3 regions of the Myxococcus sp. XM-1-1-1 genome follow, and region 2 is predicted to be linked to each of the others. Evidence: riboswitches for the same ligand, from Rfam matches in the RefSeq annotation. Region 2 holds a riboswitch; each other region holds the start of a gene.
The links. Region 2 has a riboswitch for cobalamin ahead of K8640_RS10625 (TonB-dependent siderophore receptor). Riboswitches for the same ligand answer to the same signal wherever they lie in the genome.
Positions count from the first base shown of each region.

Region 1 (9,711 bases), on a different contig from region 2:
GCGCTGTCGGGGACACCGGGGTCGTCGAGCGCGATGTCGTTGTCCGCGCTGCGGCCGATGCTGGTGATGCGCTTGTGCAGGGCGATCTCGCGGACCTTGCCATCAGGACTGCGGACGGTGAGGCTGGCCATAGGGCTTCACATACCTGGAGGTTGAGGGGCTCAGAAGGTGAGGGACAGGGCGACGCCGCCGCCGCCGGAGGTGGGGTACACGCCCACGCGCGCGGTGGTGCGCGGCGGGGTGGCGCGGGGAGTCAGGACCTCGGAGCGCGGCGTGTTTCGCGCCGGAGGCTCGCGCGTCTCCACGGTGGTGCGCACCACCTGGTCCTCGTGGTGGTACAGCGCGTCCACCACGCCCAGGGCGTAGATGGTGTAGAAGCCCGCGGCCGAGGCCAGCTTGAGCAACTGCCAGGTGTCTCGCTGGCGCTCGCGGCTGGTGGGGATGAAGCGGATGGTGATGGAGGCCTTGCCGTCGTCATCGAGCACGTTGTCCAGCTCGAGCGTGCGCTCCTCGAAGAGCGACTCGTAGGCGAAGTAGGAGATGACGCTTGTCACCGCGAGCACACCCTCGGTGGCGGCGAAGACGATGCCCAGGCTGTTGCGGCCCTGCTGGAACTGGCCCGCGCCGAACGGGACGAAGTTGACCAGGAAGTTGCGCTTCTCCACGGTGCGCACGTTGACCTGGCTGGCCAGCTCCTCGGCGCGGCGGCGCAGCACCTCCGCCTCCACGCGCTCGCGCTCGCGGCGCTCGGTCTCCGCCTTCTCGCGCTCCTGGCGCAGCCGGCGCTCCTGACGCAGGAACTCCAGCTCGTTGGTCATGTCGTCCTTGATGCCCTCCAGGAAGGCCACCGCGGGGGGCGGGACGACGAACGGGTCCAGGCTGAAGTCGGGGTCCAACCGGAGCAGGGCGCGCAGGTGGCGCGAGGCCTCCTCGGTGCGGCCCAGGTTGAACGCGGCCAGGCCCGCCAGCTTGTGCAGCTCCACCAGCTCGTCCTCGCCCAGCCCGCCCCGGTCGATGCGCGCGCCGGCGCGGTCCAGGACCTCGGCGTACTTGCCGTACTCGAAGCTGGCGCGCAGGGCCGTCACCTCCGGGTCCCCGGTGTCCTCCTGCGCGAGCGAGGCGGCTGGCGTCCACAGCACGAGCCAGAGCGAGATGAGCGCGAGCCCACGGTTCATTCGGGGGACAGGCTCCCGGCCACGAGCGTCGGCTCTCCCGGGCGCAGCTGCACGACGCGGCGCTCCGTCTTGTAGCCGGGGTGGGAGATCTCCACCGCGACGGTGTGGAGGAAGCCCGCGGGGCCGCGCGGCGCGCGAATCTCGAACGGGTGCTGGACGCTGTCGCGGGCGGTGCGCACCTGGTCGCCCACGCGCACGGTGGCCTCGGCGGGCGTGTACTCGAGCGAGAGCGGTGACGGCTTGGGCTGGGCCCCCAGGTGGAAGCGGTTCTCGCCGTCGGACTGGACCTCGATGTCCTCCTTCACGTCCAGGCAGTAGTCGCAGGAGATGGTGACGGTGTGGCGCCCCGGGGACAGCTCCACGTCGTGCTTCGACAGGGCCTGGGCGCTCGGCGCGCCGTCGCCCACGCGGATGACCCCGAAGGGCCGCACGAGGATGGTGGCGAAGACCTTCTTCGCCCCGGGCTGCCGTCCGGCGACGCGCTCCTCACCAGGGCCTCCCACCGCGCGCGCATCGTCCGCGGCGCGAGGTGTGCCGCCCACCGCGCGCGGACCGCCCGTGCGCGGGGAGGGCCCGCCGGGGACCAGGGACAGCGCGTCGGCGCGGGTGCCCGGCGCCTCGGTGGGAGGACTCTTCGACGCCATGCCGCGCGAGCCCTCGCTCCGGGGCGACGGCGTGCGAGTGCCTGGACCCTCGGGGGCTCGCGGCAGCGCGCCGGGGGCCACGCCGGTGCCCGTGGGCGCGGCGGGCCCAGCCCCGGTCGGGTCGGTGGAGGAGGGCGCCGTCGCCTCGGGGCCGCTCGGCTCGCGGCCTCCGGACGTCATGGACGGGGGCGTGGAGGGCGTGCTCGCCTCGGGCGGATGGAACGCGGCGTCGGCGGGCGCGTGGTACAGCTTGTAGCCGCCGAGGCTCACGGCCGTGAGGGACGCGAGCCCCACCGCGAGCCGGATGCCGCGCCGTCGCCACTTCCGCGCGCGCTGCGCCCGCTGGATGCCCTTGAGCAGCCCCAGCGCCCGCGCGTTCTGCGCGTCCAGCGCCAGCACCTGGTTGAGGCAGCCGAGCGCGCGCGGCGTGCGCTTCTCCGCGAGCAGTCGCTCACCGCGCTCCAGCAGCGACGCGACGATGCGCTGGCGCGCGAGCTTCCGGTACGACGGCGGGTCGGCGAAGAACGACACCAGCTCCTCGCCCACGCGGGCGAAGCCCAGGCCCGCCAGGTAGTCCGCGAGCGCGTCGCGCAGCTTGCCGGCGTCAGGGTAGCGCTGGTTCGGGTCCCTCTGCAGACAGCGCGCGCAGATGTCCGCCAGCTCATCCGACAGACACGGGACGCGGCGGCGCGGGTCCTCGTAGTCGCCGTCGAGGATGCGCTTGAGCGTGGCCGTGGTGTTGGGCGCGGAGAAGGGCAGCCGGCCCGTCATGGCCGCGTAGAACATGATGCCCACGCTGAAGACGTCCGCCTCGGGGCCGGCCTCCAGGCCCTCGATGATCTCGGGGGACATGTGCGCGGGCGAGCCCACGAGCGTGCCCGTCACCGTCATCCGCTCCTCGATGTCGAGCAGCCGCGCGATGCCGAAGTCCATGAGCTTGAGGATGCCGTCCTCGCGCACCATGACGTTCTCGGGCTTCAGGTCGCGATGGATGACGCCCGCCTCGTGCGCATGCGCGAGCGCCGCGGCCAGCTCGTGGATGACCATGGCCGCCAGCTCCGGCGGATCCATGGGCCCCTCGTCGAGCACCGTCTTGAGCGTCTGGCCGCGGATGTACTCGGTGACGATGAACGCGTCCTGCGCGTCCGCGGCGGAGAAGTCGAACACCTCGAGGATGTTGGGGTGGTGCAGCTTGGCCACCGCGCGGGCCTCGCGCGCGAGCCTCCGCCGCGACTCGTCCTTGCCCGCCAGGTGGGGATGCAGCACCTTCACGGCCACTTCACGGTCCAGGGCGGTGTCGAGCCCCTTGTACACGACGCTCATGCCCCCCGAGCCGAGCTGCTCGAGGATGCGATAGCGACCGATATGGCGGCCGACGAGCGTCATGACGTGTGCGGCGAAAGTGCCTTCCCCCTCCCTCAGTCCCCGAAGCTGATGCCCATGCTCTTCGCGAAGCGCACCAGCTCACCGGAAGGGTCCACCCGGCGCTCCTTGCGCGACTCGCTCAGCGGTACCGCGACAATCTCTCCGGCGCGCAGGGCCACCATGTGGTCCCACTGTCCATCGCGCACCAGGTCCAGCACCTTGCAACCATAGCGCGTGGCGAGCACGCGGTCCGCCGCGCTCGGGCTCCCGCCACGCTGCAGGTGGCCCAGCACGTTCACGCGGATCTCCGCTTCCACGTGCTGCGCCAGCAGGTCCGCGCACACCTTGCCGGAGCCGCCCAGCCGCACCACGCCGCGTCCGGGCACGTCCTCGGCCTTGTCCAGCACGGCCAGCGTGCCGCCCACGGGGAAGGCGCCCTCGGAGATGGCGATGATGGAGAAGCTGCGGCGGCGCGTGGCCCTGCGGCGCAGCTTCTCCACGATGGACTCCACCCGGTAGGGAATCTCCGGGATGAGGATGACGTCCGCTCCGCCAGCAAGCCCGCTCTCGAGCGTGAGGAAGCCCGCGTGCCGGCCCATGATCTCCACCAGCATCACCCGGTCGTGCGCCTCCGCCGTGGAGTGCAGCCGATCCAACGCCTCCGTCACGATGAGCCGCGCGGTGTCGAAGCCGAACGTCTGGTCCGTCCCGCTCAAGTCGTTGTCGATGGTCTTCGGACAGCCCACCACCTTGAGGCCCTTCTCACTGAGCCGGTGGCCGATGGACAGCGTGCCGTCGCCGCCCACCGCGATGACGCCGTCGAGCTTCAGCGCCTCGCAGCGGCGCAGCACGGCGTCGGACACATCGCGCTCCACCCAACGTTCCCCCTCCCTGAAGGCGTAGATGAACGGGTTGGCGCGGTTGGACGTGCCCAGGATGGTGCCGCCCTTGGGGAGGATGCCGCGCGTGTCCTCCTCGGTGAGGGGACGCGTGAGGTCGGGCTCCACCAGGCCCATGTAGCCGTTCTCGATGCCGACGAACTCGTGGCCGAACTCGTGCGTGCCCCGCTTGACGAGGCCGCGGATGAGCGCGTTGAGCCCGGGGCAGTCTCCGCCACCGGTGAGGACTCCGAGTCTCAGTGAACGGGCCATAGGGGTCGGACGCGGGTGTCAGAGGCAGGAGTGCCCACCATGACAGCGACGTCGGACCTGATGATAGGAGGCCCCCGCGCTGGGGTGCAACGCGCGAATCACCTCACGGATCGGATTTCCGAGTGGAAACGCGAGCTTCCATCAGTCCCGCTTGAGGCGGCGACGAGAGGCGACGCGGTCCAGCAGGGCCTGCAGACGGGGCTGGGGCGCCTTGGGCAGCGCCTTGTCTGTCGGAGATTGTAGGGGCATCTCCTTCGCCATCCGGTAGACCTCGATCAACCGCTCCTTGAAGAGCTCGTTGTCGGGGCGCTCCTGGACGGCGCGGCGGTAGGCGGCGGCCGCTCCCACGTAGTCCCCGAGGGCGAACAGGCGCTCACCCTCCTGGGCGGGTGAGGAGGGGCCGAGCGGGAGCTCAGGCTCCTCGGGCGGTCGGGAGGCCTCCAGCTTCTGGAGCTCCAGGGGCTGGAGGGACTCGCGGAGGTTGGCGAGCTTGTCGGCGAGCGCGCCGTCGTCCGGGAAGGCCAGGAGGAGCGCCTCATAGAGGTCGAGCGCCTCGACCAGCTCTCCACGGCGCAGCGCTCGGTCGGCGCGAGCCTCCATCTCCACCCGGGCTGCAGGATTCATCTCGGCGCGAGGTTACCCGTGCCCGACGGGGATGTCACAACGAAGGCGCGCGGGCCTGACTTCACGGTGAGCCGGGCCGGTGGGCCTCATGCCCGTGAAGCCGTGTCTTCTGGGTATCCATGGGTTCATGCGGCCTGGCGCGTGAGTGGCCGCGTCCGGGGCTCGGGGGGCCTATGCTGCGCGGTGTGAGCCTCTCGTGGGTGGCAGGCGGGTGGTTGTTGCTGTCGGGCGCGCTCGGGACCGAGCTGCGGCGCGACGGCTACGTGCTGCGTCCGCCCGAGGGCTTCCACATGGTGCGGTGGGAGCCGTACACGGGCTCGGTGGCGGGGGCGGTGACGTTGGACGCGGAGACGCCGAGGTCCTTGTCCGCGGCGCTCGCGGATGGCGAGGGCCCGGAGGCGGCGACGATGTTGGTGTCGGTGGTGGAGCGCGGCTTCTCCGCGAGCCCGTCCGAGCGTGACGACTTCGCGTCGGCGGTGATGCAGCACTTCCAGCGGGAGCTGGGGGTGGTGCTGTCGCCGGAGCGCGTGGACCGGATTGGAGGCGATGCGCCGCGCGTGGAGGTGCTGGGGACGCTGCGGGACGCGGGGCAGACGCGCACGGTGCTGGTGGCGGGGCTCGCGTCCGAGGGGCGGCACGCGGTGGTCGTCGTCAGCGCGCCCGCGGTGCGCTGGGAGGTGCTGGCGCCGAGCGTCCGAGCCTCGCTGGAGACGTTCCGCCTGGAGCCGACGACGACGCCTGGCGTGGTTCCCCGGCGCTTGTTGGGCGCGCTCGCGGGGGCGCTGGCCGGTGCGCTGGTGGCGTCATACGCGGCGTGGCGCCGGGGGCGCGCGGGGCGGATGGCCTCCGAGTCGTGACGACCGCGCGGCTCGCGCACGAATGAATCCCCGGTGGCGCCCTGGGCGGCGCCGCGAGCGGGCCGCCTCGGAGGCGGGCGGGTCCCCGCGTGATGCCATCTGCTGGAGTGCGCGCCGGAGCCCGAGGAGCCGGCCCCGGCGCGGATTGCGTTTCAGGGCTTCACGTCACTGCGCACCCGGCTCGGGCAAGAGCGGGGGCACGGCGGTGGGCTTGCGGTGCTCATCCAGCGCCACGAGCACGAAGCGCCCGCGCGTGCACAGCTCCCGCGCGCCCGTGAGCAGGTCCTCGGCGAACATCTCCACGTCCACGGTGACGGAGGTGCGGCCCGTCGCCGTCACGCGGCTGACCAGCTCCACGAGCTGCCCCTGCTGCACGGGCATGTGGAAGTCCACGCGCTCGCTGGACGCGGTGACCACGGTGCGGCGCGTGTAGCGGCTGGCGGTGATGAACGCGGACATGTCCATCCACCTCAGGGCCTGACCTCCGAAGAGGGTGCCGTAGTGGTTGGTCTGATCGGGGAACACCATGTCCACCATCCGCGTCTCGGTGGCGGAGGAGGGGAGGGACGGCTGCATGTGACTCATGGACGGACTCCTGGCCCACGGGCCTCCCCGGACATGAAGACCTCCGAGGGCGGCGGTGGGCCGCGAGGGATGGCCTGACCTTCCCGCGAAGGCCGGGGGCGAAGCGCCACCCGGGGCGCTGTCCGCGTCCCAGATGGGCTCGAGGCAGGTTTTCGGGCTCCGTGGGCCTCCCACCACCCGCCCCTCATCGCGGCGCGTGCTGGCGTCCTAGGCGCCGTCCCTTCCCAGCCCTCGTCTGCCGAGGACCAGTGCGTTCGACGGCGTTCGTTCCCACTGACCGCTGCGGGGCAGCTCCGGATTCACACCGGATTCCCTTGCTAAACCTCGTGGACCCCCACGAGGCACCTCGGGCGGGGCGGACCCTACCCGCTGCCCGGCGCGTCGCCAACAGGGCAGGTGGGTCGACGAGCGCACCGGAGGCCTCATGCCCCGCCACTCGGTACCCCCGCGCGCGCGGCGCTGGGATAGCGTGCGCCGCATCCATGTTCGTCTTCCTCCTCGTCGCCGTGCTGGGGCAGGCGCCGGCCGTCGCCCCATCCGAACCGGGCGCGCCCTCCGCCGTCCGAAGCCAACCCGACGTCGTGCCCGCTCCCGCGCCCGAGCCGCCTCCGGCCGTGTTGCCCCCGGCCACCCACGAGCTCTTCCAGCGCATCCAGAACCGCGTCGCCCAGGTGCGCATCATCGAGCGCCGCTCGGGCACGCGCTCCTCCATCGGCTCCGCCTTCTTCGTCTCGGGCGACGGGTACGCCATCACCAACTACCACGTGGTCTCCGACGTGGTGCTCCACCCGGAGGACTACACCGCGCAGCTCGTGCTGCGCACCGGCGGGGAGCCCGTGCCCGCGCGCCTGGTGGACGTGGACGTGGTGCACGACCTGGCCGTCATCCGCATGGATGAACCGGTGAAGGACTACTTCGTCCTGGAGGACCGCGAGCCGCCCCAGGGCGCGCGCCTGTTCGCCATGGGCAACCCCCATGACCTGGGCACCACCATCGTCGAGGGCACGTACAACGGCTTCATCCAGGACTCGCTCTACGAGCGCCTGCACTTCAGCGGCGCCATCAACCCGGGCATGAGCGGCGGCCCGACGCTGACGGGGCAGGGCACCGTGGTGGGCGTCAACGTGGCCACCATGGGCAACCAGCTGGGCTTCCTGGTGCCGGTGCACCGCGCGAGGACGCTGCTCGGCCGGGCGCTGAAGATGGCGCCGGACGCGACGCCCGCGCTGCTGGAGACGGTGCGCGCGCAGCTCATCGAGAACCAGCAGCGGCTCACCGAGCAGATGCTCGCGGCCTCGCTGCCGAAGCAGGCCCTGGGCAGCTACCACGTCCCGGGGCGGTGGATTCCCTTCCTCAAGTGCTGGGGCGACACGCCGCATGACCCGGAGGTGCCGTACACCGTGACGAACTACCAGTGCTCGTCCGAGGAGGACATCTACCTGTCCTCGCGGCACCGCACCGGCGTGGTGGCCTTCCTGCATCAGCAGGCCTCCAGCCAGGAGCTGGGCGCGCTGCGCTTCTCCGCGCTCTACACCGCGCTGTTCTCGCAGGACCCGGACACGGTGGAGGCCTCGCGCGAGGACGTCACCAACTTCCGGTGCACCTCCGAGTTCGTGGACGTGGGCGGGCTGCCCGTGCGCGCGGCCATGTGCCTGCGCGCGTACAAGCGCTTCCCGGGGCTCTATGACCTGGTGCTGCGCGCCGCCGCGCTCAACGCCAGCACCAGCGGGGTGGACACCAGCCTCACGCTGGGCGGCTTCACGGCGGACAACGCGCGCAAGCTGGCGCGCCGCTACCTGGAGGGGCTGTCGTGGACGAAGTGATCTTCCTGGAGGTGTTGGAGGGTGACTCCGTCCACACGCGTCACCGGCTGGATCGCTTCCCGGCCACGGTGGGCCGCGCGTACTCGAACGACGTCATCCTGGATGACCCGAAGGTCTCCGCCGAGCACCTGCGCATCGACCGCCGCGAGGACGGCGCGCTCGTGCTGCGCGACGTCGGCAGCGACAACGGCACATGGCGCGTGCAGCCCTGGACGCAGCTGGCGGAGCTGGAGCTGGCGCCCGACACCCGCGTGGCGGTGGGGGACACGGTGCTGCGCTTCCGGGCCCGCAACCACGCGGTGCCGCCCACGGTGGTGAGCACCGTGTCCGGCGAGCCCCGCGAGCGCGTGTTCGAGCACCCGCGCGCCTTCCCCGTGGCGATGCTGTCCCTGCTGCTGTTCAGCGCGCTGGCGTCCTACCTGGGCAACTACGCGCGCACGGACTGGGGCGAGCTCACGGTGGCCCTGGTGATGCCCCTGACGCTCACGCTCCTGTGGGCCGGAGGCTGGGCGGTGGCCAGCCGCATCTCCCGTCGCCACTTCCACTACCGCGCGCACGCGACCATCGGCGCGCTGGTGCTGCTGGGCGCCGTCGCGCTGCCGCTGCTGGTGGCCGCGCTGGGCTTCAGCCTGGGCCTGGGCGCGAGCCTCTCCTGGGTGTACCACGCGACGTTCCTGCTCCTCATGGGCTGGGGGCTCTTCTGGCACCTGCGCTACGTGGCGCGGTGGGAGCCGGCGCGGCTGGTGCGGGTGCTCGTCGTGGTGACGCTGGCCTTCGGCGCTGTGTCGCGGGCGAACGATTTGCTGGGCAACGAGCCCTTCAGCACGTCGCTCGACTTCTCCCGCACGCTGCTGCCGCCCGTCTTCCGGGTGGCCCGCGCCCAGCCCGTGGAGTCCTTCTTCGAGGACCTGGACGGGCTCCAGGAGCAGGTGGACGCGCTCGCCAAGGAGGAGTAGCGCGCGACGACGCCCTGGGTGGGCTGGCGGTGTCAGACCTGGAAGGTAGCCTGCGTCGCTCGGGTGGTCGAGCGACCAGGAGGTCCAGGTGCGAGTGAGCGTGGCGCCGGAGCTGTCGTCGTTCCGGGAGGTGGCGCGTGGGTTGTTGGTGCGCGGCATGCCTCCGGACCGGGTGGAGTTCGAACAGGGGCAGGGGGCGTGGACGCAGTGGGTGGACCCGCTCCTGTCCGGTGGTGGCGCCCGGGCCGTCCCGGCGCTGCCCGCGGACTTCCTGTCCCTGGCGGAGAAGGTGGTGTGTCACCGGGATCCGGAGCGCTTCGCGCTGCTGTACCGCGTGCTGTGGCGGCTGACGCACGGTGAGCGGCGCCTCCTGGAGAAGGACGCGGACCGGGACGTCCAGCGGCTGCGGCGCATGGAGCGCGCGGTGCGGCGGGACCTGCGGGAGCTGGTGATTCGCGTCCGGTTCCATCGCGCCGCCTCGGATGGAGAGGCGCGCCATGTCGCGTGGTACCGGCCGGAGCACCTCGTCGT
Region 1 is NZ_JAIQDH010000017.1:27,746-37,456, reverse strand. It holds gene K8640_RS28240 (sigma 54-interacting transcriptional regulator) at 1-131, opposite strand, end outside; gene K8640_RS28235 (tetratricopeptide repeat protein) at 162-1,175, opposite strand; gene K8640_RS28230 (serine/threonine-protein kinase) at 1,172-3,205, opposite strand; gene K8640_RS28225 (6-phosphofructokinase) at 3,238-4,335, opposite strand; gene K8640_RS28220 (hypothetical protein) at 4,477-4,959, opposite strand; gene K8640_RS28215 (hypothetical protein) at 5,133-5,816, shown strand; gene K8640_RS28210 (acyl-CoA thioesterase) at 5,982-6,401, opposite strand; cobalamin riboswitch at 6,527-6,765, opposite strand; gene K8640_RS28205 (S1C family serine protease) at 6,884-8,224, shown strand; gene K8640_RS28200 (FHA domain-containing protein) at 8,212-9,180, shown strand; gene K8640_RS28195 (DUF4130 domain-containing protein) at 9,269-9,711, shown strand, end outside.
Region 1: another riboswitch for cobalamin. It lies ahead of K8640_RS28210 (acyl-CoA thioesterase); the one in region 2 lies ahead of K8640_RS10625 (TonB-dependent siderophore receptor).

Region 2 (9,711 bases):
ATGCCGCGGGCGCGCAGCGCGCGCGTGAGCCTGGCCCCGAAGACGCACTGGATGATTCGCCACTGGCCCTGGTTGTTCAGCTTCGAGGGGAAGGCCTGCGCCTCGTTTCCGAGGATGCACAGCATCGGATAGCCGTGAATCTGCCAGCCCGGGCCTCGCTCCATCGCGAGCCGCGTGCCCCCCTCGACGTGGAAGCTCTTGCCCTTCTGCACGAAGCCGGCGAGCACCGCCTGGCACACCGCCCGCTTGGACAGGATGGCGATGTCGCTGAGCGGCACGGCCAGCCCAGCGCAACCCTCCTCGAACAGGGAGAGCAGCGAGTACATGCCGCCCCCGTTGCTGAGCGGCTGACGTCCGCCTCCCTTCGACGAGGTGTCGAGCGGCTTGCCCCGGCCCAGCACGAAGCCCGGGCTGTACGAGCGGGGATAGGACCGCGTCCCCAGGTTCGCGCCCGTCGAGAACCTCGTGAAGGGCACCATCGAGTTCGCGGACGCGAGCATGACCTGGTGCAGCCACTCGAGGTCGTAGGTGATGCGGATGCTGCCCGCTTCTTGAGCTGCCTCGACTTGCCACACCATCGACCGGCTCCTTGGTTCCCCATCGGACGAGCCCGGGTGCGCATCGGGGGACGCGCGGCGTCGGGAGGGACCTGGCCGGAGGTTTTGCATGCGTCGCGCCAGGGTGGACTTCACCCGGGAGCGCGCGGGATGGGGCCCCTGGCGCACCGTTCCCGGGGCGCTTGCGTCGTGCCTGGACGCACGTTCGTCCCGAGGGGACGCGGCTTCAACCCATCCCCTCTCCGTGAAAGAGTGCGCCCACCCGTCCCGCCGTCCCGAGGTGCCTTGCGTGAACCGCTCCGTCCTCGCCGCCCTGGTCGTCCTGGGAACCGCCCCGTCGCTCGCCGCGGAGCCCGCGCCCGTCTCCGCCAAGGCCCGCGCCATCCATGACTCGGCGCTCATCATCGACACCCACGTGGACACGCCCCTGCGCATGCTCAACGAGGGCTTCGACGTGGGCTCCAAGCCGCCCAATGGCCAGGGGCACCTGGACCTGACGCGCGCGCGGGAGGGCAACCTGGGCGCGGCCTTCTTCTCCATCTGGGTGGAGCCCAAGGAGTACGCCGGCCGCTACACGCACCAGGCGCTGCGCATCATCGACTCGGTGCACACCGCGGTGGAGCGGCACCCCGACCAGATGGTGCTCGCGCTGTCCTCGAAGGACATCGTCGCCGCGCGCTCCGGCAAGCAGAAGAGGCTGGCCACGCTGCTGGGCGTCGAGGGCGGCCACGCCATCCAGAACGATTTGGGCGTGCTGCGCGACTTCTACCGCCTGGGCGTGCGCTACATGACGCTCACCTGGTCCAACACGAACGAGTGGGCCGACTCGTCGGGCGACCTCACCGACACCACCGTGAAGCACCACGACGGCCTCACCGACTTCGGCCGCGACGTGGTGCGGGAGATGAACCGGCTGGGCATGCTCGTGGACGTCTCGCACGTGTCCGACAAGACCTTCTTCGACACGCTGAAGGTGACGCGCGCCCCGGTGATTGCCTCGCACTCGTCCGCTCGCGCGCTCACGGACCACCCGCGCAACATGACGGACGAGATGCTCAAGGCCGTGGCCGCCAACCGCGGCGTCGTCATGGTGAACTTCTTCTCCGCCTTCGTCGACGACGACTACCGCAAGGCCTACGCCGCCATGTCCCAGGAGCGCGCCGCCGCCCTGGCCGCGGTGGAGGCGAAGCACAAGGACTCCGACCCCGTCACGCGCTTCCGAGCCCAGTCCCAGGCCGGCTGGGAGTGGGCCGCCAAGGTGCCGCGTCCTCCGCTCAAGGCCGTCATCGACCACATCGACCACATCGCGAAGGTGGCCGGCGTGGACCACGTGGGCCTGGGCTCGGACTTCGACGGCATCAACTCCGCGCCACAGGGACTCGACTCGGTTGCGGACCTGCCGCGAATCACCGAGGCGCTGCTCGCCCGGGGCTACACGCGGGAGCAGCTGCACAAGATCCTGGGCGGCAATCTCCTACGGGTCTTCCGCGATGCGGAGGCCGTCAGCCGCGAGCTGCGCTCACCCCCCAGCGTCCGGCGCTGATTCCAGGCCCCGCGAGGGCAGGCGGCGGCACGAGGGAACGTGACGCCTGTCCGCCCGGGATTGCAGGCGCGGCGCGTCTTTTCCGATGCACCTGCTGTACAGCGGGTCCGGGGAACCCGGGGGCTTCCTTCGGCCACACGCGAAAGCTAGCCTCGCGTTCATGGCATCGGGCGTCGTGTTGATTCGGCTGGGGCTCGTCGCCGCCCTGTGCCTGGGCGTGGAGGCTCGCGCGGAGGACGGCGGCGGCGCATGGCTGGCCGTGGCGCGCATCGCCTCCGCGGAGGACGGCGCCCTGCTCGAGCGCGTGCGCGGACAGAGCAGCGACCTGCCCGTGGAGCTGCGCGCCATGCCGGGCCCCTCCCTGGAGGGCCCGCCCCAGGCCCAGTGGCGCTCCGCCGTCGAGCTCGCGGACGCGCACCAGGCCCGCGCGGTGCTCTGGTTCCAGCGCTCCGGCTCCGAGCTGCGCGTCCACTTCGCCGAGCCCGGCAGCCGGCACCTCTTCATCCGCACCGCGAAGCTGGAGGGACAACCCGGCGCGCTCGAGTGGTCCGCGGGCGCCGAGGCCGTGGCGCTCGTGGTGCGCTCCGCCCTGCGCGCGGTGGAGGCGGGCACGCCCCTGGGCGAGGTGGTGGAGGCCGCCGCGCCCCCCGTGCCCGTGCTCGAACCCGAGGCCGGCCCCGTCGTCGTGCCCCCGGAGCTGTGGACCTATCCGCCGGCCTCGAAGGACGCGCGCTCCCTGCGGTGGCAGGTGATGGTGGGCGGGCTCGCCGCGCTGGATGGGTACACGGACTCCGGCCAGCAGGGGTTCCTGATTGGCTCCGGGTGGGAGTTCCCCTCGGCGCGGCTGCGGCTGCTGCTCTCGCTGAGCCTGGCGCGCATGCTCCCGGATGGGCGCACCGACGTGAAGCTGGAGCAGTACTCGGGCGGGCTGTGGCTGGACTTCCCGCTGCTGGAGACGGGCGCCCTGCGCTGGGGCCTGGGCGCAGGGGCGGGCCTGCTGCTCTTCGGCCGCAGCACGGAGTCGTACTTCCCGGGCATCCAGGCCGCCAAGCCGCGCTTCATCCCCGCGCTGCTGGTGGGGCCCGACACGTCCCTGCGGTGGAGCTTCTCGCGGCTGCTCGCCGTGGAGCTGTCCGTGGCCGCCGACGCGGCGGTGGGGCGGCCGGAGCTGGGTTACTCCGAGAACGGAAACTTCGTGCCGCGCAATCAGGGCTGGGCCATCCGGCCCAGGGCGTCCCTGGCGCTGGTGCTGCTGCCATGAGCGGTGATGACCCGTTTTCGCCTCGGCCTCCCTCCATGGGGTCGATGACGAGCACGGGTCCGGAGGCCATCGGCAGGGCAAGACCTGGAGTGGACCCGCGCATCCAGGCGGCCATCCAGGGGCGCAAGGAGGCCGCCGAGTCCCTGCTGCTGGAGCTCCTGCCCCGGGTGCGCAACCTGGTGCGCTACCTGGTGCACGGCGACGGGGACGTGGAGGACATCGCCCAGGAGGCGCTCATCGCGCTGCTCCGGGGGCTGCCCTCGTACCGGGGAGAGGGGCAGTTCCACTCGTGGGCGGACCGGGTGGTCGCGAGGACCACCTTCGCGTGGCTGCGGCGCGCCCGGGGCACCGAGGCGCGCAGGGGCGAGGAGCCGGCCGAGTTGATGGCGGTGCCGTCCGAGGACGCGCCGCCGGACGAGTACGTCCACCGCCGTCGCATGGTGATGCTGCTGGACCGTATCCCCGACGAGCAGCGGCATGCGATGGTGCTGCACCATGTGCTCGGCATGAGCGTGCCGGAGGTGTCGGACGAGCTGGGGATTCCCTTCGAGACGATTCGCAGCCGCCTGCGGCTGGGGCGCACGGCGCTGCGCGCGCTGGCCACGGATGCGGGTGGCGCTCCGGAGGGAGGTGCGGCATGAGTCGGCTCGTGGATGAGGACGGGCCGAACGAGCTGCTCACGCCGTTGGATGACGGCTCCGGACCCGCGCGCCGGCTGTCGCGGCAGAAGTCCGCAGCGCTGGTGCAGGCCGCGCTCCTGGCCGCGATGGACGCGCCGTCGCCGCCGCCGCGTCGGCGACACCGGCCGCATTGGTGGATGGGCGGGGCCCTGCTCGTGGTCGGCGCCGCGGCGGTCGCGACCTGGCAGCTCTGGCGTCGCCAGGAGCCTCCTGCTCCGGAGGACACGGCGGTCATCGCTCCCTCCGCGCCGCTGATGCCCCGCGCCGAGCCCGTCGTGCCCGTGCCCGAGGCGCTCGCGCCGGAGCCGCCCGTGCCGTCGATGCCCGGTGCGGCCGCGCGAGCGCAGTCCGTGCCTCCAGGGCCGGAGGGGGTCGCTCCGCAGGTGCCCGATGCGGTCGCTCTGGAGTCCATCACTCCGGTGAAGCCCCGGATGAGCGCGCCGTCCGCCGCGCCCGCGCCGGAGGACCTGCTGCGCCGGGCCAACGCGCATCGGGCCACCGGACAGTGGAAGGCGGCCGAGGCGCTCTACCTGCGCGTCATCCGGGCCGAGCCCCAGGGCATGTCCGCGTACGTCGCGCGCGTGGCCTCGGGCGCGCTGAGGCTGGAGCACCTGGGCGATGCGCGCGGGGCGCTGCGCCAGTACCAGGAGGCCCTGAAGGGCTGGCCCGGGGGCTTGTTGGAAGAAGAGGCGAGCCACGGTGTCACCGAGGCGCTGCGCGCGCTGGGGGACCGGGACGGCGAGGTGCGCGCGTTGGAGGACTTCCTCGCGCGTCACCCCGATTCGCCCCATGCCGTGGCGGCCCGGAAGCGGCTGAAGGAGGTCTCAGGTCGATGAGTCGCGCCAACGTGTCGCCGTGGAAGTCCGGGACGAAGGTCCTCTGCGTGCTGGGGTTGGTGGGCGCCTGGAGCGCGTGCGAGGTGAAGGACCCGGTGGCCTTCATCGAGACGCCTCGCAACGACGCGGGGCCGGTGGCCTCGTCGGACGCCGGGCCGACGACGGGCGAGGGCGAGCAGCCCGCCGATGACCACACCGCCTTCTGCGCGTCCACGGGGCCGCTGCTCCTGGTGGGCGACAGCCTCACGGGCGCGAAGGTGTGCAGCGGGCACCTGGCCGAGCGGGCCTTCCGCTACGCGCTGTGCTCGTGCGAGCGGCTGGCCTTCAGCGCGTCGCTCACCACGGATGCGTTCAAGAGCTCGCTGGGCAAGTACGTGCCGGGCGGCAAGGGCGGCGCGGTGGCGACCAATGGCGGCGTCGCGGCCAACGACACGCTGACGATTGGCGGCGGGCTGAGCGCGGGCGGCGCGGACGGCATCCTGCTGGGGCGCGGCCTGTCGGTGGGCGGCGGGCTGTACAGCGGCGGTCCGCTCAGCGGCAACGTGTCCGCGCAGGTGACGGGGGACGCGTGGGTGCGCGGCGACGTGGGGCTCGCGTCGCTGAACGTGGCGGGCAAGCTGGCGGTGCCCGCGGAGCGCAGCATGTCCGGCACGGTGACGGCCGCCGAGGTGCTGCGCGAGCCGGTGGCCTCGGTGTCGCCGTGCGCGTGCGGGGACACCGCGTCGGTGGTGGACATCCAGGGGCTCATCGCCAACCACGCTCGCGAGAACCACAACGACGTCATCGACCTGGAGCCCTCGGCGCTGCAGGGCTTCACCGGCGAGCGCACGCTGGAGCTGCCGTGCGGGCGCTTCTTCCTGACGGGCATCGAGGGCCAGGGCCGGCTGAACCTCGTGGTGCGCGAGCGCACCGCGCTCTTCGTGCGGGACAGCGTCGTCATCGGCGAGCGGCTCTCGGTGGAGGTGGTGCCGCCGGGGGAGCTGGACTTGTTCGTGGGCGGCGACATGACGGTGGCCGGCCAGCTCCTGCTGGGGTCCGTGGACGCGCCGGCGAAGGTGCGCGTGTACGCCGCGGGGACGGGGACGCTGGGCATCTCCGCGGGCAGTGTGCTCGCGGGAAACCTCTACGCGCCCGGCGCCACGCTGACGCTCAGCGGCAACGCGGAGGTGTTCGGCTCCGTCTTCGTGCGCCACATCGAGTCGTCCGGCACGCTGGCGTTGCACTACGACGCCGACATCCTCTCGCTGGCGAGCGCCTGCGGAACCGTGGAGTGACGCAAGGGGGGTGGACAGGGCGAGGGGGCGTGCACAGGTTTGCGTGCACACCTTCCCGGCCTGGAGGGCTCGTCGTGCTCCACCGTCTGTCCGCGCTGATGTCCCGGCTCCAGGAGGACCGCGAAGCCCTGCTGCGGGAGGTCGGGTGGCCCGTTCTGGTGTGGGACTCCATGCCGAGCCGTCCGCGCTCCGTGGCGCAGGCGGAGCCGCCGACGCTGAAGGTGCCGATTCCATCGCGAGTCGTGGAGCCCGTGGTGTTCGAGCTGTGTCCGCGCTTCCCTGGCCGAGGGCCGGAGGTGATGGTGGGCCGCAGCCCCGAGTGCGACATCGTCCTGCCCGAGCCCACCGTGTCGCGACAGCACGCGCGCTTCCGTCCGGAACCGCACACCGAGGTGTGGAGCGTGACGGACCTGGAGAGCCACGGCGGCACCTTCGTGGAGGGGGTGCTGATTGTACCGGGGCGCTCGACGCCGCTGTTCAGCCAGGCCTCGCTGCGACTGGGGGGCGCGCAGGTGGTGTTCCTGCAGGCGAGCGCCTTCGAGTCCTACGCGCGCGCGTGCGAGGTGTCGTCCCGGGTGCGCTTGACGCGCTGGTAGTCAGCTCCTAGAAGGGGTGCGCCCTTGGGTGCCCATGTCGGGCTTTCAAGAGGGAAGCCGGTGCGATTCCGGCGCGGTCCCGCCACTGTGAATGGGCCGCCCTGAGGTCAGGGCCGGGGACTTCGGTTGTCGCCACTCCGGCGGTGTCCAGGCGGACGCTCCGGGGGAAGGCGGAAGCCCCCTTCCAGCCAGACGCGTCGTGCGCCTGGAGCTGGAGTCCATCAGCCAGGAGACCTGCCCGAGGGTGCGGACGTGTCGCGTGGCGGCACGTGCGGATGGCCTTCTCTCTTCGATGGAGAGAGCGGAAGGCGGAGCATGCGGCGCACCTTCCTCGCCGGGCACCTGGTGTGCCTGGCGCTCAGCCTGCCTTCCGGAGCGCGCGCGCAGGCGACGGACGACGTCGTCGTGCCCGCGACGGTGGTGCGAGGCAAGGCGCCGCCGCCTCCCGACGCCCCCGAGCGCCGCGACCCCACGGGCGCCATCACCGTCATCGACGCGAGCGAGCATGCGGGCGAGGCGCGGGACACGGCGGAGCTGCTCGTGGGCTCGGTGGGGCTCGCGGTGCAGGACTCGGGTGGCTACGGGCAGAGCAAGAGCCTGGTGGTGCGCGGCGCGGCGTCGAACGGGGTGCTGGTGTTCCTGGATGGAATCCCGCTCAACGGCGCGGGCGGCATGGCGGACCTGTCGCAGGTGCCGGCCGCATTGGTGGAGCGACTGGAGGTGCTGCGCGGGGGCGCGGGGGCTCGCTATGGCTCGGGAGGGCTCGGCGGCGCGGTGAACATCGTCACGCGCGCGCCGTCGTCGCACGTGCGGGCCAGTGGAGAGGTGGTCTACGGGAGCTGGAACACGGCGCTGGGGCACGTGGCCATCACCGGGCCTTTGTTGGACGGGAACGCGCTGGTGCTGCTGCACGCGGGGCGCTCGGATGGGGACTTCGCGTACGAGCTGGATGAGCTGCCCGCGGTGCCGGACAACCCCGTCACGGCGGAGGCGCGCGCGCGCAACGACGCGAAGGGGGGAGGCGTGCTGCTGCGGTATCGGCGGCGGCTCCCGGGGGGCTCGCGGCTGGATGTGCTGTCCGAGCTGTCGCTGGAGGACCGCGCGATTCCGGGCACGGTACAGAACCCCCAGTCCGCGGGGCGACAGGACCTGGACCGGCTGTCATTGGGCGTGCGGTGGTTGGGGACGCAGGCGAGTGCGAGGGGCTTCTTCCGTCGCGATGGCCTGGAGGTGACGGGGGGGCTGCTGGGGGCGGGAGGTCCGCAGCGGCATGTCGTGGGTGGGGTGGAGGTGGAGGGGCGGACGCTGCTCGGGGGCGGGCATGCGCTGACGGCCACGGTGGCGTCGTCGGGGGAGCAGGTCACCCAGGCGAAGGGCGCGCAGTCCGCGAGCTGGTGGCGCGGCAGTGTCATGGTGATGGACGAGTGGGCGCTGGTGGCTGACGTGTTGAGCGTCGTGCCGTCGCTGCGGTTCGAGCGGGTGGGGCCCTACTGGTTGTTCTCGCCGAAGGTCGGCGCGTGGCTGTCGTTGGGCGGAGGCGTGGGGCTTCGGGCGAACGCGGGACAGTCGCATCGCGCGCCGTCGTTCCTGGAGCTGTACATCCGTCAGGGGACGTTGTTGCCCAATCCGGGGCTGAGGCCCGAGCGGGCGCTCTACGCGGACGCGGCGGTGGTCTGGGACTCCCAGGCGACGGTGGCGGGGGCTCCTCGGTGGAGTGTGACGGCGGGCGGCTTCGCGGCGCTTTACGAGGACCTCATCGCGTACGAGCTGTATCCGCCGATGATGGCGCGGCCGTACAACTTCGACGCCGCGCGGGTGTGGGGCACGGAGCTGGAGGCGGAGGCGCGGCTGTTCTCGTGGCTGTCGGCGAGCGGTGGCTACACGTGGCTGCGCACGCAGAACCGGTTTGGAGACCCGCGCTACTTCAACCAGGACCTGCCCAATCGCCCGCGACACAAGTGGGTGGGGCGCCTGCGCGCGGGGCCGGAGTGGCTCAACGCGCGCACCGAGGTGCTGTATCAGGCGTCGCAGTTCGTCAACCGCACGGGCACGCGCTCTCTGCCCTCGCGCACGCTGTGGAGCGTGGGGGCCTCCAGCACCTTCCTGCACCGGCCCGAGGTGACGCTGTCGGTCGAGGTGAAGAACCTGCTCGACGCGCGGGTACAGGACTTCACCGGCTTCCCGCTGCCAGGGCGCGCGGCGTACGCGACGCTCGCGGTGTCGCTCGAGCCGGCTCCTTCTGCTCCCGAGGGCTCGAATGCACCGCGCGCTCCGTGAGCCCGGACGCCGGAGTTGTTCCGGAGCGCGTGGCGTGCGAGGTGACACCGCGCCGTCGCCAGTCGGTGTGCGGTCCTCTCAGCCGCCCGCGCAACTCTCGCTGGGCCGCTCGGCTCATGAGCTGCGCGCCCTGCGCGCTCGCGTGCCCATGCCGGTCGTTCACGGCACCCGTTGCAGCGCCGTCCTCTCGCAGGGGGCATCTCGCACGCACGCTCCTCGCGTCCGGTTCGTCCGTGGGGCCCGCTCGCGAGGTGCGCGTCGCATGTGTTCGCTCTCCCTGGCACCGGTCGTTCGCGGTGATGCCGCGCCTGCCTTCCCCTTCCTGAGGACTCGATGCTTCCTGTTCCTTCCTTCGTAGCGCCCAGGTTGCTCGTCCTGTCGCTGCTCTGTGCCTCGGCGCTCGTGCTCACGGGCTGTCCGGATGAGGGCGTGGTCTGCACCTCCGGCCTCGTCGTCTGTGACGGCGCCTGCGTGGACACGCGGAGCGACACCGCGCACTGCGGCGCCTGTGGCACCACGTGCTCCTCGGGGGAGGTCTGTCAGGACGGCGCCTGTGGTTGCCGCGCGGGCACCGAGTTCTGCAACGGCGCCTGCGTGGACACCGCGACGGATGTCGCCCACTGCGGCGCGTGTGGCTCGGCCTGCGCCGCCGGACAGGTCTGCGAGTCCGGCACCTGTCGCGAGGGC
Region 2 is NZ_JAIQDH010000004.1:22,388-32,098, forward strand. It holds gene K8640_RS10590 (hypothetical protein) at 1-578, opposite strand, end outside; gene K8640_RS10595 (dipeptidase) at 847-2,100, shown strand; gene K8640_RS10600 (hypothetical protein) at 2,261-3,361, shown strand; gene K8640_RS10605 (RNA polymerase sigma factor) at 3,406-4,002, shown strand; gene K8640_RS10610 (tol-pal system YbgF family protein) at 3,999-4,877, shown strand; gene K8640_RS10615 (hypothetical protein) at 4,874-6,151, shown strand; gene K8640_RS10620 (FHA domain-containing protein) at 6,226-6,747, shown strand; cobalamin riboswitch at 6,757-7,004, shown strand; gene K8640_RS10625 (TonB-dependent siderophore receptor) at 7,063-9,024, shown strand; gene K8640_RS10630 (MXAN_6577-like cysteine-rich protein) at 9,358-9,711, shown strand, end outside.

Region 3 (9,711 bases), on a different contig from region 2:
GCTCGGCCCGCCGGGGGGTGGTGAGTGCCTCGTGAAAGTGAATGCCGGAGACTCGCGAAGCCTTCGCGACCATGCCTTCTCCTCCGTGGTGGGCTGGCTCGCCGTGGAAGCAAGGCGTCTGCCCAATCCCGTGCCGCTGCTGTCGGGCCTGTGTGAACGGCTGACCGCGTGCGGTGTGCCCGTGTCGCGCGCCTCCATCGTCCTCTTCACGCTGCACCCGCTCCTGCACGCCCGGAGCTTCCGCTGGCGCGTCGGACATGGCGCCACCGCCGAGGTCCACCCCCACGGCCTCCAGCACCTGCCCGCGTTCTCGAAGAGCCCCTTCAAGGCCCTGCGCGAGGGGCTGCCCGTCATCCACCGCCGCCTGGAGCAGCCGCTCCCGGACGGCGACTTCCCCATGTTCACCGAGCTGCGCGCCGAGGGGCTCACCGAGTACCTCGCGCTGCCGGTGTGCTTCAGCGATGACTCGCGCCACGGCGTCTCCTGGGCCACCTCCGAGCCCGGGGGCTTCACGGACGCGCACCGTGCCCTGCTCCACGAGCTGCAGCCCATCCTGGAGCTGGTGCTGGAGGTCTTCGCGCGCAAGGACATGACGGGCGTGCTGCTCGACACGTACCTGGGCCGCGACGCGGGGCGCCGCGTCCTCCAGGGACAGATTCGGCGCGGCGACGGCGAGACGACCTCCGCCGTCATCTGCCTGAGCGACTTGCGCAGCTTCACCGCGCTGTCGGATGCGCTGCCCCGCGACGCATTGCTCGAGCTGCTCAACGCCTACTTCGAGACGATGGTCGGCGCCTTCCACTCGCACGGCGCGGAGGTGCTCAAGTTCATGGGCGACGCCGTGCTGGCCATCTTCCGCATCGACGACCACGCCCTCGTGGAGGACCGCTGCGCCGCCGCCGCGCGCACCGTGCACGAGGCGGTGCGTGCCAGCGAGCAGGACAACGCCTCGCGCCGCCGCAGGGGCCTGCCCACCTACGAGTTCGGCGCGTCGCTCCACGTCGGCGACGTGATGTACGGGAACATCGGCGCGTCGGACCGGCTCGACTTCACCGTCATCGGCCCGGCGGTGAACCTGGCCAGCCGCATCGCGGGCCTGTGCGCGGGGCTCAACGAGCCCGTGCTCCTCTCCGAGTCCTTCGTCTCCCACTACCGTGGCGACGTGAAGGACCTGGGGCACCACCCCGTCAAGGGCGTGCCCCACCCCGTGCGCATCTACACGCTCGACTCGGAGTCCTCCGCGCTCACCGCCGCGTGAGCCCGGCGCTGTCCCGTCCGTGGTGGTGATGCCCGGCACACCGCCACGGTGCCCTCGCGCACTGTCGTGTGCACCGGCGCAAGGCCCGGTCCGCCTCCGTGCGCGTTGCGCGCCGCCGAGCTCATTCCGTGGGTGCCGGTGCCCGCGCGCGCCCGCGTTGCAGGGGTTGTTCGGGCAGCCGCAGTGTCACCAGGAACGCGAGCAGCGCGACGAAGATGGCGCAGCGGTACACCGCCTCCACCGCCCGCGTGAAGGACTCCTTCAGCGCCAGCGCCGTCCGGTCGACCGCCTCCAGCGCCCGCTGTTCCTTCGCGTCCACAGCGGAGAGCGCTGACGCCGCGGCAGGCTGCTCGCGCGCATCGGAGGGCGCCGTTTCCTTCGCACGTTGCTCCCGTACCTCCGGGCGCTGAAGGGCCTGCCGCTCGGCCTCCAGCTCCGCGCGCACGCGCTCCTTCACCTTCTCCGCCTGGAAGGCCGACTGCGCGGGGCCCGCCTCGCTCCCGTCGACACCGGGCACCGCGGACGCCAGCTCGGCGCGCAGCTTCGGCGGCAGTCCCTCCGTGGCGCTCGCCACGCGGGTGCCCAGCTGATGCGACAGCGTCGTCGCGAACACCGCGCCGAGCAGCGCCACGCCCAGCGTCATCCCGAGCTGACGGAAGAACGTGGCCATCGCCGTGGCCACGCCGATGCGCTGGGGTGACACCGCGTTCTGGATGGCCAGCGTGTAGAGCGGAATCGACGGTCCCAGGCCCACGCCCACCAGGACCATCTTCACCGTGACCTCCGTCTGCGTCGACGTGGGCGTCAGCGTGAACCCCATCACCGTGAAGCCCACCATCAACACCACCAGCGAGCCCAGCATCAGCCCCTTGTACCGGCCGATGCGCGACACCAGCTGACCGCTGAGGATGTTGCCCGCCACCACGCCCAACGTCAGCGGCGTCAACGTCAGCCCCGCGTGCGTGGCCGACAGCCCCACCACGTTCACCATGAACAGCGGCAGGAACACCACGCCCGACAGGAACACCGCGCCGATGACGAACACCGCCGCGTTCCCCAGCGCGAACGTCCGGTCCTGGAACAGCTTCAGGTCCAGCAGCGGCTCCTGCGCGCGCCTCTCCTCGCGCAGGAACAACACCGTCCCCACCGCCGCGAGCGCGAACAACCCCAGCACCTGCCACGAGCTCCACGCCCAGCCGCCACCGTGCGCCACCTGCTCCGCGCCACGTCCCAGGCTGAGCGCGAGCAGGAGCGGCACCACCGCCAGCGCCAGCAGCACCGCGCCCGTCACATCCAGCCTCCCGCGCGAGGCCCCCGGCGGCTTGAGCGCCGGCATGCGCGAGAGCACGAGCGCGAGCGCCACCGCGCCCACCGGCAGGTTGATGAAGAACACCCAGTGCCACCCCAGCCGGTCCGTGATGAAGCCTCCCGCCAGCGGCCCCACCACGCTCGACAGGCCGAACATCGCGCCGAACAGGCCCTGGTACTTGCCTCGCTCGCGCGGCGGATAGAGGTCCGCCACCACCGACAGCGACGCGGTGAAGAGCGCCGCGCTGCCCACCCCCTGCACCGCGCGGTACAGGATGAGCGTCAGCGTCGAGCGCGACACGCCGCACAGGAAGCTGCCCAGCAGGAACACGACGATTCCCGCCGCCAGCACCACGCGCCGGCCCAGCAGGTCCGACAGCTTCCCCCACACGGGCACCATCATCGTCGACGCGACCAGGTACGACGTCGTCAGCCATGGATAGAGCGCGGGAGAGATGCCCAGGTCCGCCTGGATGGAGGGACCCGCCGTGGCGACAATCGTCTGGTCCAGCGCCGCGAGCAGCAGCCCGAGCAGCGCGCCCGACATCGTGAACACCCTCTGTGCACGGGTGAACGTGAAGGGCGCGGCGGCGGTGTTCGCGGCGGACGGAGCCATGGTCTGGAGGCGTCCTCCGACGCGGAGCGCCACCGATGAAGGTGACGCCTGCGCGCGGGATGCGCCAGCGCTCATGCACGGCAGGTTGCTCGTCGAACATCCCCGCGCACCGGCAGACGTCACGTCCCCGCGCGTCGAGCGCGCACCGGCGCTTCGCTTGACAGTCCGAAGAGGCGAACAGTACATACCGCCCCATGTTGGTGCTCGGACCTCGGTCCGAGCTTAAAAGGGAACCCGGTTCGAATCCGGGGCTGCCCCGCAGCGGTAAGTGAGAACGAGCCTCGTCATCCGCACTGGTTCCCCTGGGGAGCTGGGAAGCGACGAGTCGTAGGAAGCCGGCCCCCAAGGCCGAAGCGCTCACGAGCCCGAAGACCTGCCCGCATCCGACCGTGGGAGAAATCCACGGACGGTTTCGACCTGGAGCCGCGTGGGACGGCCGGAAGGTTCGAGCGGCGCTCGTGCCTCGACGGGCCCTCACGCACGCTCGACTTCTCCGACCTCCATCCCCCGTGTCTCCAGTCGCCCGTGGGGGCGAAGGTCGGTCCGTGGGCTCCAGTCGGGGCCTGGTGTGCGCTCACGCGCGCATCGTGACTGCCCTTCTTCCACGCGGGAGCCCTGTCGGGCGACCTCCGGTCGTCCGCGCTGCGTGGAGGACGGACGATGCGGGACGAAGCCAGGCACACGGTGCGCTACCCCCAGGGGAACGTGCTGCTGCGCAATCTCGCGCGCGACTTCCCCGTGGTGACGCACGGCCAGGGCGTCCACCTCTTCGACGCGAGCGGCAAGCGCTACCTCGACGCCTCCGCCGGTGCGCTCGTGGCCAGCGTGGGTCACGGCAACCGCGAGGTGGCGGACCGCATCCATGAGCAGCTGCTGCGCGTCGCCTACGTCAACGGCACCCACTTCACCACCGACGTCACCGAGGCGCTCGCCACGCGCCTGTGCGCCCTCGCGCCCCAGGGGCTCACGCGCGCCGCGTTCCTCGGCTCGGGCTCCGAGGCGGTGGAGGCCGCGGTGAAGTTCGTCCGCCAGCTCTGGGTCGAGCGCGGCCAGCCCCAGCGCGGCAAGGTCATCGCGCGCGTGCCCGGCTACCACGGCAACACGCTGTACGCGCTCTCGCTGTCGGGGCGGCCCCACTACAAGACCTTCTTCGGCCCCCTGCTGGCGGAGGTCGTCACCACGCCCGCGCCGTACCCGTACCGCTCCGGGCTGGAGGACTACGCGCGCGACGGCGCCGAGCACTACGCGCGGCTGCTCGAGGAGACGATTCGCCGCGAGGGCCCGGACACCATCGCCGCCTTCATCGCGGAGCCCGTCATCGGCTCGTCCGCGGGCGCGTCGCCTCCACCGCCCGGGTACTTCGAGCGCGTGAGCGCCGTGTGCCGCGAGCACGGCATCCTCACCATCGCCGACGAGGTCATGTGCGGCTGCGGGCGCACCGGCCGCTTCTTCGCCAGCGACCTGTTCCACTTCACCCCGGACGTGCTGGTGCTCGGCAAGGGCATCAGCGGGGGCTACGCGCCCTTGAGCGCGCTGCTCATCCGCGAGGAGCACCTGGAGGAGCTGCGCCGGGGCTCGGGCGGCTTCATGCACGCGCAGACGTACCTCCAGGCGCCCGCGATGACGGCGGCGGGGCTGGCGGTGCTCGACTACTACGAGCGGCACGACCTGGTGGCCCACGCCGGGCGCGTGGGCGCGCACCTCCAGCGCCGCCTGCGTGAGGCGCTGGGCGCGCTGCCGCATGTCGGCTCCGTGCAGGGCGTGGGGCTGATGGCCGGCATCGAGCTGGTCGAGGACACCGCGAGCAAGCGCCCCTTCCCACGCGCGCGCAAGGTCATCGAGCGACTGCTGTCGGCGCTGTTCGAGCGGGGGCTGGTCCTCTGGTCCAACACGGGCCACGCGGACGGGACGAACGGGGACCTGCTCATGGTCGGCCCCCCGTTGGTCATCACCGAGGCGGAGGTCGACGAACTGGTCGACACGCTCGCCCGCGGCATCCACCACTTCTTCCAGGAGGCGTCATGAGTTTCCGCATCACCTACTCGGTGCTGGAGGCGGACCTGTCCGCGCTGCACGCGCAGTTCGACGAGGCGCTCGCCGCCGTGCGCTCGACGCTGGGCGGAGAGCTGCCGTCGTGGCTCGGCGGCGAGGCGTTCCGGAGTGGAGACCTGCTTCAGAGCCGCAACCCCGCGCGGCCGGACGAGCTGCTCGTGTCCGTCCACCGCACGCCCGTGGCCGAGGTGGACCGCGTGGTGCGCGTGGCGCGCGAGGCCCAGCGCGGCTGGGGCGCGACGCCGTGGCAGGAGCGCGTGCGCATCCTCCGCCGCGCCGCGGACCTCATCTCCGAGCGGCGCATGGAGCTGTCCGCGCGCATGACGCTGGAGGTGGGCAAGAGCCGGCTCGAGTCGCTCGGTGACGTGGAGGAGTCCGCGGACCTGCTGCGCTACTACGCGGGTCAGCTCGAGCAGGCGGAGGGCTACTCGCGGCCCATGGCGCGGCTGTCCCCCAACGAGGACACGCGCAGCGTGCTGCGGCCCTACGGCGTCTTCGTCATCATCTCGCCGTTCAACTTCCCGCTCGCGCTCGCGGCGGGGATGAGCGGCGGCGCGCTGCTCGGCGGCAACAGCGTCATCCTCAAGCCCAGCGAGGAGACGCCCTGGTGCGCGGAGGGCCTGTACCAGGCGCTCGTCGACGCGGGCCTGCCTCCGGGCGTCTTCCAGGTCGCGCACGGCGAGGGCGAGGCGGTGGGCGCGGCGCTGGTGCGCCACCCCGGCATCGACGGCGTGTCCTTCACCGGCAGCAAGGCGGTGGGCATGGAGCTGCACCGGCGGATGTCCACGGGCCGCGTGCGGCCGTGCCTCCTGGAGCTGGGCGGGAAGAACCCCGCCATCGTCTGTCGCGACGCGGACCTGGAGGCCGCCATCGAGGGCTGCTTCCGCTCCGCCTTCGGCATGTCCGGTCAGAAGTGCAGCGCCCTGTCGCGCATCTACGTGCACGAGTCGCTGTACAACGCGTTCACCGACGGCCTCGCCGCGAAGGCGCGTGACGCGCGGGTGGGTGACCCGTCGCTCGCGTCCGTCTTCACCGGCCCCGTCATCAACGCGGCGGCGGTGAAGCGCTTCGAGCGCGCGGTGGACGAGGCCCGCCAGGACGGCGCGGTGATTGCGGGAGGTGGACGTCCCCGTCTGGAGGCCGCGCTCGAGGAGGGCCACTTCGTGGAGCCCACGGTGGTGGCGCTCTCGCACGGACATCGCCTCATGCGCGACGAGCTGTTCCTGCCCTTCGTCGGCGTGACGCGCTTCTCGACGTTGGACGAGGCGCTCCTGCGGGCCAATGACTGCGACTACGGCCTCACCGCCGGCATCTTCAGCCGCGATGCCGAGGACGTGGAGCGCTTCATGGCCCAGGCCGAGGCGGGCGTCCTCTACGCCAACCGCCGCACGGGCGCGACGACGGGCGCGTGGCCCGGCGTGCAGTCCTTCTGCGGTTGGAAGGGCAGCGGCGGGTCCGGCAAGGGCGGCTGCGGCCCCTACTACGTCGCTCAATTCATGCGCGAGCAGGCGCAGACACGGATGGGCTGACGCCCTCGACAGGAGACCCCCATGACCATGCTCCATCCCGAAGTGAAGACCGCCCTGCCGGGGCCGAAGGCGCGCGCCATCATCGAACTGGACCAGCGCTTCAGCTCGCCCTCGTACATCAAGGAGTACCCGCTCGTCGTCGAGCGCGGCGAGGGCCCCTGGGTCCACGACGTCGACGGCAACCGCTTCCTCGACTTCATGGCGGGCATCGCCGTGGCCTCCACGGGCCACGCGCATCCGCACGTGGTGAAGGCCGTCCAGGAGGCCGCGGGCCGCTTCCTGCACATCTGCGGCACGGACTTCTACTACGACGCCTTCTCGAAGCTCTGCGCCAGGCTCGCCGGCTACCTGCCCGAGATGGGACCCAAGAAGGTCTTCCTCACCAACTCCGGCACGGAGGCGGTCGAGGGCGCCATCAAGCTCGCGCGGCACCACACGCGCCGCCAGTACATCGTCGCCTTCAAGGGCGGCTTCCATGGGCGGACCTACGGCGCCATCTCGCTCAACTCATCGAAGGTGGCCCAGCGCGCCTTCTTCGGGCCGCTCCTGCCCGGCGTCATCCACGTCCCGTACGCGAATCCGTACCGCTGTCCCAACGGCTGCGCGCCCCAGACGTGCGGCGACGCGTGCAACCCGGCCCTGGCGCTGGAGCGCGAGTGGTTCGTCAACCACGTGGACCCGCGCGAGGTGGCCGCCATCTTCGTGGAGCCCATCCTGGGCGAGGGCGGCTACGTGGTGCCCCCGACGAGCTTCCTGAAGGAGCTGCGGCGCATCTGCGACACGCACGGCATCCTGCTCGTGTTCGACGAGGTGCAGTCGGGCATCGGCCGCACCGGGCACATGTTCGCGGCGGAGCACTTCGGCGTGATGCCGGACATCCTGCTGTCCGCCAAGGGCATCGCCTCCGGCATGCCGCTGGGCGCCATCATCGCCAAGGAGTCGGTGATGACGTGGCCGCGCGGCTCGCACGGCAGCACCTATGGCGGCAACCCCGTGTGCTGCGCGGCGGCGCTCGCCACGCTGGACGTGGTGGAGGGGCTGCTCGACTCCGTGCGCGCCACCGGTGCGCTGCTCCAACTTGGGCTGCGGGAGCTGCAGTCACGCCACCCCGTCATCGGCGACGTGCGCGGCGTGGGCCTCATGGTGGGCGCGGAGTTCGTGGACCCCGCGACGCGCGAGCCCGCGAGCGCCTACGTGGGCGAGCTGGAGCAGCTCGCGTTCCGCAAGGGCCTGCTGCTCTTGTCGTGTGGCAAGTCCACCATCCGCTTCGCGCCGCCGCTCGTCGTCGGTGAGCACGAGGTGGCCGTCATGCTGCGCATCCTCGACGCGTGCCTGGGCGAGCTGTCGCTCGACCTGTCCAGGGCCGCGCCCGCCCGGGCCACGGCGGGGGTGAAGCTGTGAAGCCAGGGGCCGTGGACAAGCGCTGCTCCATGCGCGAGGCCATCTCGGCCAGCGTCAAGGACGGCAGCTCCATCGTCATCGACGGCTTCACGCACCTCATCTGCTTCGCCGCGGGCCACGAAATCATCCGCCAGGGCGTGAAGGACCTCACCGCCATCCGGCTCACCCCGGACCTGGTCTACGACCAGCTCATCGAGGCGGGCGCGGTGAAGAAGCTGGTCTTCAGCTGGGCGGGCAACCCCGGCGTGGGCAGCCTGCACGCGCTCCGCCGCCGCGGCGAGGCGTCCTCCTCCGAGCGGCTGGAGCTGGAGGAGTACTCGCACTTCGGGCTGCTCTCGCGCTTCCTCGCCGCGAGCGCGGGGCTGCCGTTCTGGCCGCTGAGCAACTACCAGGGCGCGGACATCGCGCGGGTGAACCCGGCCATCAAGACGGTGCGCTGTCCGTACACGGAGCGGGAGCTGGCCACCGTGCCCGCGCTCCACCCGGACGTGGCCATCATCCACTGCCAGCGCGCGGACATGGAGGGCAACGCGCAGGTGTGGGGCCTGCTCGGCTCGCAGAAGGAGGTGGCCTTCGCCGCGCGCAAGGTCATCGTCGTGGCCGAACAGATCGTCCCCACCGAGGTCATCCGCAAGGACCCCAACCGCACGCTGGTGCCCGGCATCATCGTGAGCCACGTGGTGCACGAGCCCTGGGGCTGTCACCCCAGCTTCGTGCAGGGCTTCCATGACCGGGACAACGACTTCTACGTGAAGTGGGAGGACATCTCCCGCAAGCCGGAGACGTACCGCGCCTGGCTGGAGGAGTTCGTTTACGGCGTGAAGGACCGTCAGGGCTACCTGGCGAAGCTGGAGACGGGGTTGCTCGACAAGCTGCGCGCGAAGGCTCGCGTCTGCGAGGGGGTGGACTATGGGTACTGAGAACAACGTCTCCACCGCGTCCGAGCGGATGGCGTGGCGCGCGGCCCAGGAACTCCACGACGGTGACGTGGTCTTCGTGGGCATCGGCCTGCCCAACCTCGCGTGCAACCTGGCGCGGGCCACGCATGCGCCGGGCCTGTTCATGATCTACGAGTCTGGCGCCGTGGGCGCGATTCCCGAGCGGCTGCCCGTGTCCATCGGCGACCCGTCGCTCGTCACGGACTCGCTGGCCGTGGTGGGGCAGGCGGACATCTTCCAGTGCCTGCTCCAGCGCGGGCTCATCGAGGTGGGCTTCCTGGGCGGCGCGCAGGTGGACCGGTGGGGGAACATCAACACCACCGTCATCGGCGACTACGCGAACCCCAAGGTGCGCCTGCCCGGCAGCGGCGGCGCGTGTGAAATCGCGGTGCACGCGCGGCGGCTGCTCATCGTCATGCGCATGGGCCCGCGGACCTTCGTTGAGAAGTGCGACTTCATCACGAGCCCGGGCCACCGGATGAACGGCAGGACGCGCGCGGAGCTGGGCCTGCCCGGCGGTGGCCCCACGCGCATCATCACGGACCTGGGCGTGCTCGACTTCGACGCCACCGGCGAGGCCGTGCTGTCCGAGGTCTATCCCGGCGTGAC
Region 3 is NZ_JAIQDH010000014.1:95,858-105,568, reverse strand. It holds gene K8640_RS43230 (adenylate/guanylate cyclase domain-containing protein) at 32-1,258, shown strand; gene K8640_RS25305 (MDR family MFS transporter) at 1,380-3,182, opposite strand; cobalamin riboswitch at 3,364-3,578, shown strand; gene K8640_RS25300 (aspartate aminotransferase family protein) at 3,843-5,207, shown strand; gene K8640_RS25295 (aldehyde dehydrogenase family protein) at 5,204-6,763, shown strand; gene K8640_RS25290 (acetyl ornithine aminotransferase family protein) at 6,785-8,164, shown strand; gene K8640_RS25285 (CoA transferase subunit A) at 8,176-9,084, shown strand; gene K8640_RS25280 (CoA-transferase subunit beta) at 9,074-9,711, shown strand, end outside.
Region 3: another riboswitch for cobalamin. It lies ahead of K8640_RS25300 (aspartate aminotransferase family protein); the one in region 2 lies ahead of K8640_RS10625 (TonB-dependent siderophore receptor).